Regions from separate parts of the Mesorhizobium sp. M1409 genome, predicted to be linked through region 2. Evidence: riboswitches for the same ligand, from Rfam matches in the RefSeq annotation. Region 2 holds a riboswitch; the other holds the start of a gene.
The links. Region 2 has a riboswitch for cobalamin ahead of metE (5-methyltetrahydropteroyltriglutamate--homocysteine S-methyltransferase). Riboswitches for the same ligand answer to the same signal wherever they lie in the genome.

Region 1 (5,514 bases), on a different contig from region 2:
CGAATGGCGTCGATGCGGCCCATATGGCCGAACCAGCCCTCGCGGCTCGACCGCTCCTCGATCATGAAGCCGAGCGACAGGCCGGGCATACGGCTGCCGAGCAGTTCGAGTTCCTTGCGGAAGATGATCTCTTCCGGACGGCGCGCGCAGTTGACGAAGCCGACATCGGTCCATGGCGCGCAGTCGTTCAGCCAGCGCAGCATCGACATCATCGGCGTCACACCGGAACCGGCGGAGATGAACAGATACTTGGCCGCCGGGTGGCTGTGCAGCGAAAAGTCACCTGTCGGCCCATAGGCCTTGACGTGCGAGCCCGGCGCCAGATGGTCGAACATCCAGCGCGTGCCTGTGCTGCCCGCCTGCGCCTTCACTGTCACCGCGATAGAGAACGGCCGCGATGGCGAGGACGACAGCGTGTAGGTGCGCATCAGCGGCCCGTCGGCTGTCGGCAGTTCCAGCGTCACGAACTGGCCCGGCTTGTAGCGAAACCAGGTCTGGTTGTCGGAGCGGAAGGTGAAGGTCTTTACGTCAGGTGCTTCGTCGCTGACGCCGATCACTTCCAGCACCTGCAGCCTGTCGTTCCAGGGCGTCATCTGGTCGAGATGGCGATAGAGGCCAAGATCCGTCATCGCATTCATCCTCTTGTCCCTTTTGTTTTGTGCATGATCCCAAAGCCGCTGCGCATTTTGGGCGACATGCACTAGGCGACGCTGCGCAGGGCCGGCCGGCCGCCTTCGGCGAGGCGCGGGCCGATGAACGACGCATACCATTCGACGAACTGGATCACGCCGCCCTCATGCAACTCCGAATAGGGGCCGGGCTCGTAGGCGGGCGACAGGATGCCAAAGGCGTTTTCCTCGACGATGCGGCGATCCTGGTCGTTGGTTTCGGTCCAGACATGGGTGAGGTCTTCGATGGTGTAATCGACCCCCTCGACCGCGTCCTTGTGCACCAGCCACTTCGTCGTCACCGCCGTTTCCGTGGCGCTGATCGGCAGCACCCGGAACGTCACCGCGTGATCGATGAGGATGTGGTTCCAGGTCGTCGGATAGTGATAGTGCATCAAGGTTCCGATCCTGTCGGCGGAGACAGTGTCGGAGAGGTTCTTCTTCACCGCCAGCTTGCCGGTCATGGTGTAGCTGACGGCATCGCGCAACAGCGGCGCGCGGGTGGCGCGGTACTGCCCGGCCGGATCGATGCGGAACTTGCTCGGCAGGCCTGATGCCTCGCATTTGGCCCAATGCGCGACCATTTCGGGGTCGCTGTCGGCGCCGTTGACGCCGGTCACGGTAGGCGCTTCCGGGAAGGTCTTGCACAGCTCGGGATGATTGGCGACGCAGTGATAGCACTCGCGATTGTTTTCCCAGACCAGCTTCCAGTTGCCCTTCTCTATGATCGTGCTCTCGAAGGCGATCTTTGCTTCCCGCAACCGGTGCGGCAAAAGATAAGGTTCGATCATCGCCCGCATCGGCGCGAAATCGGCGGGCTCCTTGCCCAGGCAGATGAAGATGTAGCCGCCGACGCTCTCGCAGGCGACCGGCTTCAGGCTGAACTCACTTTTGTCGAAACCGTCGGCCATCTGGCGGGCAAACAGCAGGCGGCCGTCGAGCTCATAGGTCCACTGGTGATAGGGGCAGACCAGCTTTGCCGCCGTACCCCTCTCTGTGTTGCAGACGCGGCTGCCGCGATGGCGGCAGGAATTGTGGAAGGCGTTGATCTTGCCTTGCTGGTCGCGGACAAGAACGACCGGATAGTCGCCGATCTGCACTGTGATGTAGCTGCCCGGCTTAGGCAGCTCGCAATCGTGGCCGATGAACAGCCAATCACGATACCAGATCAGCTCCATGTCGAGCTTGAAAAAGTCTGGATCGGTGTAGAAGGGCTGCTCCAGCGAAAAGCCTTGCCGGCGGCTGTTCAAGAGCCTCAGCATGTCGTTGCGAATATCCATGTCCTGTCCTCGTTTCTTAAGGACTGAAATGGTGGTGACGGAGGAAGGATCGGACGCAGGCCGGCGATGCGCCGGACATGCACTATCCACCTCTTGACCGCCCACCGCGATCAGTCGAGTCTAGAAATCTCGGGCTGGTTTCCGGGCTCTGGAGTTGTCCTTACGGACCATCGCGACACCTTCCCAGGCAACTGCCCAGTGGTCTCCCGTTGCGACTTGAACTCCACCACCGTTGCGGGGGCAGCGCCGGATTCTGACCGGCTTCCCAATTCTCCGCCTCGTCGTCACGAAGCGGCACCTGAGATGGTATGATCTAACCACGATCGCGGGCGCGTCATCGGCATGAAAACGACATCGTATCCATGCGGCGCGACACGCATGCGAAACGTTCCGGTTGGCGATTGTTGAGCCGAAATCCTATCTCCGCGGCGGCCATTCCCAACTGCAATCTCCTCGAAGCCGGCCCCTTGCCGGCGACCAAAAAGGTTAACGGTTTCGAAAAGTGACTATTAGCTGGTTCTAAAATCGAACCGAACGGTTCGTTTCTGTTGACGGTGCGTGCAGGACGGTGTGAACGCCGGGCCTTGGAAACAGTTGGTGATCCAGCGGGCGATTTTGCTTAAGTGTTGAAAAACATAAATAAAAAGTAGCGTGTAGAATCCCGTGGCACAATTTCAAGTGGCGGATTCATGGTCCACACGGAACAACTTCGTGATTGGAAAAGGCGAGGATGCCCTCCCACATCGGGGCTGTCCGAACGACGCGATTTCCCTTCCAAGACACGCCGCTGGACGGACGGAAAAGAAGATACTGGAGTACAAAAAAATGAAAAAGATCATTCTCACTGCCGCCGCCGTTCTGGCCATTTCCGGCAGCGCCTTCGCTAATGGTAGCGACCACTACGGTTCGAACGGCGCCAATCAGCCTGCTGCCGCGGTCGACAAGTCGTACACGGCTTCCACCAAGACCTCGGAACCGGTTGCCCAGACGCCCGCTCAGGGCAGCGACCGTAACCTCTTCGGCCGCTAACAACCAATTCCCAGTTGACGGCGGGTCTGCCCGCCGTCCTGGCGAAATCCAGAAATCCAGGAGACTAAAATGAACAAGATCCTTCTTGCCGCCGCCGCCGTTCTGGCCGTCACCGGCAGTGCCTTCGCCGGCAGCGACAACTTTGGCTCCAAGGGCGCCGACCAGCCTGCCGCCGCGGTCGACAGCTCGTACACGGCTTCCGTCAAGAAGTCGGAGCCGGCCACGCAGGCGCCTGTCGACCATGGCAGCGACCGCAACCTGTTCGGCAACAACTAACCCGACCAAAACCAACATCCGACAGCGATGCGGCGGGTTAACCCGCCGTATCGAATTCGAGAATACGGAGTATCAAAATGAAAAAGATTGTTCTTACTGCCGCCGCTCTTCTGATTGCCGCCGGCAGCGCCTATGCCCGCAACGACAACGCTGGCGGCACCGACATCAACAAGCAGTCGACCGTCAACGTCGACACCTCGCATACGGGCTCGATCCGCAAGAGCGAATCGCCCGTCTACAAGCTGCTCAATTCGTCGGGCGATGCACCGAAGTCCGCCCCTCAGGGCAGTGACCGAAACCTCTTCGGCCGCTAACAGCCGAAGCTGATCTCCAAACGAGAGCGGCGGACCTTGCCCGCCGCTCTTGTTTTTGTAACAGGGCAGTATCGTCGTGCGACCTCTCAGGCCGCCTTCGCCTCCGCTTCGTGAAGAGCGAAGGACCGCCCATCCGTGTCGAAGATATGCAGATCTTCGCCATTGGCGCTCAGGCGCAATGTCGAGCCACGCTTGACTTCGACATTGCCAGGCAGCTTGGTCACCAGCGGCAGGTCGGCGCGGCCGATGTCGATGTAGACAAGCTGGACTTCGCCGAGCTGCTCGACATAGTCGACCGTCCCTTCGAACAGATAGTCCGCACCGCTGGCGATGATCAGGTCCTCCGGTCGCACGCCAAAGCTCACCGCGGCACCCTTTGCCGAAGCAGGCGTCGTGATCGGCACGGTCGCCTTGCGCCCGCCGACATGGCTGACGACAGTCGGATTTCCGGTCTTGTCGATGGTCGCCGGCAGGATGTTCATGGCCGGCGAGCCGATGAACTGGGCAACGAACAGATTGCCGGGCTTCTTGTAGAGGTCCATCGGCGTGCCGACCTGTTCGATATGGCCGTCCTTGAGCACCACGATGCGGTCGGCCAGCGTCATTGCCTCGACCTGGTCGTGGGTGACATAGATCATGGTCGTGGCGGGCATCGATTCCTTGAGCTTGGCGATCTCGATGCGTGTGGCGACGCGAAGTGCGGCGTCAAGGTTCGACAGCGGCTCGTCGAACAGGAACACCTTTGGATTGCGCACGATGGCGCGGCCAATGGCGACGCGCTGGCGCTGTCCGCCCGACATCGCCTTGGGCAAGCGGTCGAGATATTTCGTCAGCTGCAGGATTTCCGCCGCCTGGCGCACGCGCCGATCGATCTCGGCCTTGTTCTCCTTCCCGATCTTCATCGAGAACGCCATGTTGTCGTAGACGGTCATGTGCGGATACAGCGCGTAGGACTGGAACACCATGGCGATCCCCCGCTTCGACGGCGGCACGTCGTTCACGACCTCGCCAGCTATTCTGAGCTCGCCGGAGGTGATTTCCTCGAGCCCGGCGATCGACCTCAGCAATGTCGACTTGCCGCAGCCCGACGGACCGACGAAGACGATGAATTCGCCCGACTTGATATCGAGGTCGATGCCGTGGAGAATGTTCAGATTGCCGTAGGACTTCTTCACTTGTCTTAGCGTGACATCGGCCATTGGTTTCCCTCCAGTAATTTGAAATTCAAGTGATTTGAAATTCAGTCGGCGCGCCCGAACCAGGCGCCGTAGCCGCCAAGCTCGATGGAACCGGTGCTCGCCTGCCCCGAAAATCCGTGCCCGGGCAAAGGTTGCAGCGATCGGCCGCCGAGGTCAACCTCGGTTGGCCCGGCTCCCAGATTGAAGACGCAGACGATCTGCTCATTGCCTGAGCGGCGGGTGAAGGCGACGGTGTCGCCCTCGCTTTCGATGAAGGTGATGTCACCCTTGGCCAGTGCCGGATGGGCACGCCGGAAGGTCAGAAAGCGCCGGTAGTGCTCAAGCAGCGAGTTCTCGTCGCCCTGCTGGACATTGACCGCTTGCGACAGATGCTTGGCCGGCACCGGCAGCCAGGGCTTTGCCGATGAGAAGCCGCCATTGCTGGCGCTGCCGTCCCACACCATCGGCGTGCGGCAGCCGTCGCGGCCCTTGAATTCCGGCCAGAAGCGGATGCCATAGGGGTCCTGTAAATCCTCGAACCGAAGGTCGGCTTCGCCGAGCCCAAGCTCCTCACCCTGGTAGATGCAGACCGAACCGCGCAGCGACATCAGCAGCGCCGAGATGACCTTGAGATAGGCGGTCGGATCGGCTTCGCTGGCCGCCCAGCGCGAGGCCGGGCGCATCACGTCGTGATTGGAAAAGGCCCAGCATGACCAGCCGTCGCTGGCGACCTTGCCGAAGGATTCCAGCACCGAGCGGACCTTGGCCG
Region 2 (5,514 bases):
CGTAGTACTGGCGGACGAAGAAGTTGACCTGCTTGTTGCCTTCCTCAACTCGCTGACCGGAGAGGCACCCGAGGTCGCCTATCCCATCTTACCCTCCGAAACGGCGACAACGCCCCGGCCTGTAACGCAGATCTCAGGAAAATAAAGGGCCAACTGGCTGCGGACGTCGCAATCGAAAATGATTGCGGCTTTTACTTGGGCCACACAAATTGCCACATCCATCTCCGAATTGGCGGGAGGCTAGCAATACCCGAAACCTGCCACCGCGCCCGTAGTCTGCGCGAATCAGCTGGGGAAGCGGACAGACGCGCAGCACCATATATTGTCGCCGCCTGAGCGAACATGCCAAGCAGTCTACTTTGAGAAACGACGTGTGTACGATTTGTTCGAGGCGCGGGGCCTGTATGTTCCCAAGGACCAATACTATAGCGTAGTGTCACATTTATATTTCTGCGCGATGAGGACACGTGCCGAAGGAAAATTGCACATTTTCGCCGAGTGGCTTATTCCAAGAGTGTGATCGGGTTGGCATATTCCCGGCCGACGTCCGCCAGCCGGCAACTCCCCACACGGTGAGGAAGAGAAGCCTCACGCCTGCACTTTCTGCCGGAGCGCGCGCGCCGCAGCGACCATGTTCATGAGGGCAGGGCGGACCTCCTCCCATTTGCGTGTTTTGAGGCCACAGTCCGGGTTTATCCACAGTTGGCCGTCGGACAGTCGCTCGCGGGCAAGCATGACTAAGTCCGAAATCTCGCCGGCTTCCGGGACGCGTGGTGAGTGAATATCATAAACGCCGGGACCGATTTCGTTCGGATATTTGGAGCTCGTGAAGGCGTCCAACAGTTCCATCTTCGAGCGCGACGTCTCAATCGAAATGACATCCGCATCCATTTCAGCGATCGCGTGAATGATCTCGTTGAACTCCGAATAGCACATGTGGGTATGAATTTGAGTCGCGTCCTTTACACCCGTTGAAGCGATCCGGAAGCATTCGACAGCCCAGTCGAGATAGACTTTCCAGTCAGATTGGCGCAGTGGCAATCCTTCGCGAAACGCGGCCTCATCGATCTGGACCATCCTTGCGCCGGACCTTTCGAGATCCCTCACTTCGTCGCGGATGGCGAGCGCGATCTGGCGGCAGGCTTCGGAGCGGGGTACGTCGTCGCGAACAAAAGACCAATTGAGAATGGTGACTGGGCCTGTGAGCATTCCCTTCACGGGCTTTTCCGTAAGCGACTGGGCGAATTGCCACCAGCGCACTGTCATCGGATTGCGCCTCGATACGTCGCCGAAAATGATGGGGGGACGCACGTAGCGCGACCCATAGCTTTGTACCCAGGCATGCTGGGTGAGCGCGAAGCCGGACAACTGCTCGCCGAAATGCTGTACCATGTCGTTTCGCTCGAACTCACCGTGCACCAGCACGTCCAGCCCGATCTCTTCCTGCCAGCGAATTGCAGCCTCGATCTCCTTCTTCAGGAACGTCTCATAGTCGACATAGCTCAGCTGGCCCTTCGCATGAGCGGCCCGCGCCTTGCGTACCTGCGGCGTCTGCGGGAAGGACCCGATGGTCGTCGTCGGGAACGGCGGCAGCCCGAGTGAGCCGGCTTGGACTCTGGAGCGCTCGCCAAAAGCGCTCTCTCGTCGCTTCGCGCTGTCCTCAATGCTAGCGATCCGCCCCTGAACAAGCGGGTCATGGATCCTCGTGGATGTCACGCGCGTGGCGGCAGCCTCGGCAGACGCTTTCAACGCGCCTGCCACCGCATCCCTGCCTTGGGACAGGGCCCGGGCCAGCAAGACCAGCTCGTCGGTCTTCTGGGCCGCGAGGGCGAGCCACGACCTGATGTCGGCGTCGAGTTCCGTCTCCATGCGCAGATCAATCGGCACATGCAGCATCGAGCAAGAAGGCGCGATCTCGACGCGGTCCAAGGGCCAGCCGGCGACGATCGGTTTGATGCGGTCGAGAATGGCGGGCAGGTTCGCACGCCAGACGTTGCGGCCATCGATCAAGCCAAGCGAGAGCACCAGATCCTTCGGAGCGAGCCGACCCACCGTTTCCAGCTGCTCGGGAGCGCGCACGAGATCAATATGCAGCCCGGCCAGGGGCAGAGAAACCGCGGTTTCGAGATTGTCTCCCAGCGACCCGAAATACGTAGCCAGCATGATCTTCAGCTCGGGCGCGGCTTTCGACAGCTGGCCATAGGCGAATTCGAACGCAGCTCGTTCGTTCGGGTTCAGATCGAGGACAAGCGCTGGCTCATCGATCTGCACCCAGTCGGCTCCCGACAGCTTCAGCTTCTGCAGGACTTGCTCGTAAACGGGCAGCAGCCGCGGTAGGAGCGCGATGGGACCGAACCCCTCGGCAGGCGATTTCGCCAGCTTGAGGAAGGTGATGGGTCCAAGGATGACTGGGCGTGTGTGAATGCCGAGAGCTTTAGCCTCGAGGAAGTAATCGACCGGCTTCGATGACGAGAGGGCGAACGTCTGATCATCATCGAGTTCCGGCACAATGTAGTGGTAGTTGGTGTCAAACCACTTGGTCATTTCCATCGCGGTTACACCAGGTCCATGAGCCTCCTCCTGGTGACCAGCGTGTCCACAATCCTCCGTCTGACCCTGGTTGCCGCGCGCCATTGCGAAGTAGATGTCAAGTGGGACCTCGCCGCTATTCCAGCCGTAACGGGATGGAACGGCCCCGACCATGGCTGCGGTGTCGAGCACATGGTCGTAAAGCGAGAAGTCGTTCGACGGGATTTTCGACACGCCGCGATCGCGCTGCTCTTCCCAGCTAGCGGCACGGAGCGCCTTCGACGTCGTGAGAAGGTCGCCAGCGGACGATGTTCCGGACCAGTAGCTTTCAAGCGCGAATTTCAGTTCTCGCCGACGACCGAAGCGCGGCACGCCGAGCGTTGCTACAGGAATTTCCTGAGAGTCAGTCATGTCATACCCCGATGGTTGGGGCGCCGATGACAAGGAAGGCGCTAGCAGACCGGCACGAACGCCGGCTTGCAGCGGCCACCGAGACACCCCGCCCATGGACGTAATCCGCCGTGGCAGGTCTCCTGGCTCGCGGGGTCATAGCCTCTACCCGTCTTCCTGAGGGTATTCGCCTCAGTGACATGAGTGGGGTTGGCTCGCCGCTAACAGTTGCGGGGGCAGCGCCGGCATTGCACCGGCTTCCCTCTTAGCTCCGCTGCGGCAGCGCCGCACGCGAGAACCACGACACGCAGACAATCACAGCAGTCCGCTCTTTTGTCAATGACGCATAACGAAATGTTTATGTCGTTATGTGATTTCGCTTTTACGCTTGTCTAACATTGTGAAATATTCAGTCGCCCATTGGCGGCGCTGCTCCGCTGCCACCATAGTCCAACTAATGGATCCCTGTCGGGCTGCGACATCCCTCGCAGGTCGCCGATGAAGGATTTCGGACAAGACTTCAAGCGCGTGACAACGTCATTAGAATGCAGAAGATCGCATTGGTGGCGATGTTTAACGATGCGGCCGCAAGCCGTGCGTGCGTGGTAGAAGCGGTTTTCTCGGAGTGAGCGCCAAACCGTGGTCCGAGGGGAATTGGCACGCCAGTCGTCATCACGGGTGACTAGGCAATCGTGATGACTCCGCTCGGCGGCAAGAGACCACACTGACGGAGCCTGGCTCAAGGGTCTGATGCAAAGCCCGACTGTGGTCCCGATAAGCCGCTTAAGCCGCATTCAGGCGGTCAGGATAAGTATCTCTCTCTCCAAGCGCTCGGCATTGAGGGATGCGCAAATGCAGGCAAAGCTCGCGTGCTTCATATTCTGCATCATACGATCGGCAGGACCCAGTTTTTATCCAGTGCACGCGTCAGCGCGGTGTGCAATTCTGGCTCGGTCCGATACGAAGGCATTTGGGCCTCGCTGATCCAGCCCAAGCCAACATAGTGGAAGTGATCCGCAGGGACCGTAACCCGGCTGCTGTCCAGTTGCCGAACGAAGTCCGCTGACCAATGGTGGATCGTATACGCTTCAAGTTTGTCCATCATCCTCCGCCAGCGTTGGATGCGTTCTTCGCGCGGCATGCTGGCCGCTCTTGAGATCGCGGTAGCTATCTCGTCGGAGAGCCTCGGATTTACCAGCAGGGCGTCCTCGCCGAAGTCTTCGGCCGCGCCGGCAAACTTCGATAACACCAGAACGCCAGGGTCCATCGGATCTTGTGCAGCAATGTATTCTTTCGCCACAAGATTCATGCCATCGCGCAACGGCGTCACAACGCAAACACGCGCGGCTCTGTAAAGACCCGCTATCTCAGCTTGGGTGAACGACCTGTTCTCATAGATAATCGGCATCCACTCGTCCGTGCCATGCCGGTTGTTGACTTGATTGACGAGTCTTTCGACGTCGCGCCGATATTCGCTGTACGCTTGGATGTCGCCACGTGAGGGAGTTGCGATTTGCAAGAGCGAGACACGTTGCGGCTCGACTGCCAGCAGATCGAAAGCTTTAATCCGATTGTCGATGCCCTTGGTGTAGTCGAGCCGATCGACGCCGATAACTAGCTTTGCTCCGCCAAGTTTCAACTGCGAAATGTAGGCTTTCTGCGCCTCAAGCGAATCTGCGGCACACTGTTCGAATTGCTTCGGATCGATACCTATAGGAAAATTTTGGCATTGCGTCTGGCCATGGTCCGAGAAAACGACCCCGTTCTTGCTCTCCAGCCCCAAATGAGATTGGACACAGGCGAGGAAATTGCTCACATCACGGTCGGTCTGGAAACCGAGCAGATCATACTCGAGCATACATTTCATTAGCTCGCCAGAATTGGGCACGCGCTCCATCATGTCAGACTCGGGCCATGGCGTATGCAGGAAATGGCCGATCGGCCGGTCAATGCCGAGTCTGTGCAAATCAGCGCCGAGCGGCAGGAAATGGTAGTCATGAACCCAGTAGACTGCGTTATCTCCCAATTCGGACACCGCGCGCGCCATGAAGGCATTGACGTCGCGATAACTTTTATAATCCTCTTCCGAGCCTGAGATCCGGTCCGGCAGCGAGTGGAGCGCCGGCCACAATATTGAATTTGCAAAACCTTGATAGAGAATAGTCCGCTGCCGGCCCATCGAGCCACCCGATTTGACCTTTGCCACGCTGCACGAGGGGCACCTGTTGCTTATCCCCGTCGCCCAGATGCTCGGAAAAACCTACCCAGACCGCGCCGGAACGCTCCACGACGCACTCCAGGGCCGCCGAAAGCCCGCCTGTCTTGGGCTGATCAGAATTGACAGTCGCACCGCGGTTGGAAATTGCGATAAGACTCCTATGTGGCTGCTGGGCCGCCGTGTTGAAGCGCTGGTCTGCGGCTGAGACAACAGGACGGGACGGGCCAACTTCGGCTTGTTGTTCTCGCTCCTGTGGCAAGTCTCTCAGGGGTTGTTCAAAAGCGATTAGTTCGTGAACAGCCCCAGTTTGCCATGTGAGGTTCCGGCGCGGCGAGTTGGCGTTGTTCAATGCGTCCATTTCATGCCTCCGTTGAATA

Region 1: another riboswitch for cobalamin. It lies ahead of NKG99_RS15920 (aromatic ring-hydroxylating oxygenase subunit alpha); the one in region 2 lies ahead of metE (5-methyltetrahydropteroyltriglutamate--homocysteine S-methyltransferase).

What each region holds. Positions count from the first base shown of each region.
Region 1 covers NZ_JAMYKV010000017.1:91,846-97,359, reverse strand. The annotation lists gene NKG99_RS15925 (FAD-binding oxidoreductase) at 1-629, opposite strand, end outside; gene NKG99_RS15920 (aromatic ring-hydroxylating oxygenase subunit alpha) at 701-1,948, opposite strand; cobalamin riboswitch at 2,064-2,265, opposite strand; gene NKG99_RS15915 (DUF680 domain-containing protein) at 2,774-2,977, shown strand; gene NKG99_RS15910 (DUF680 domain-containing protein) at 3,047-3,253, shown strand; gene NKG99_RS15905 (DUF680 domain-containing protein) at 3,331-3,567, shown strand; gene NKG99_RS15900 (ABC transporter ATP-binding protein) at 3,654-4,766, opposite strand; gene bglA (beta-galactosidase BglA) at 4,808-5,514, opposite strand, start outside.
Region 2 covers NZ_JAMYKV010000024.1:73,081-78,594, reverse strand. The annotation lists gene NKG99_RS19290 (cytochrome-c peroxidase) at 1-145, shown strand, start outside; gene metE (5-methyltetrahydropteroyltriglutamate--homocysteine S-methyltransferase) at 589-2,940, opposite strand; cobalamin riboswitch at 3,036-3,237, opposite strand; gene NKG99_RS19280 (alpha,alpha-trehalose-phosphate synthase (UDP-forming)) at 3,806-5,125, opposite strand.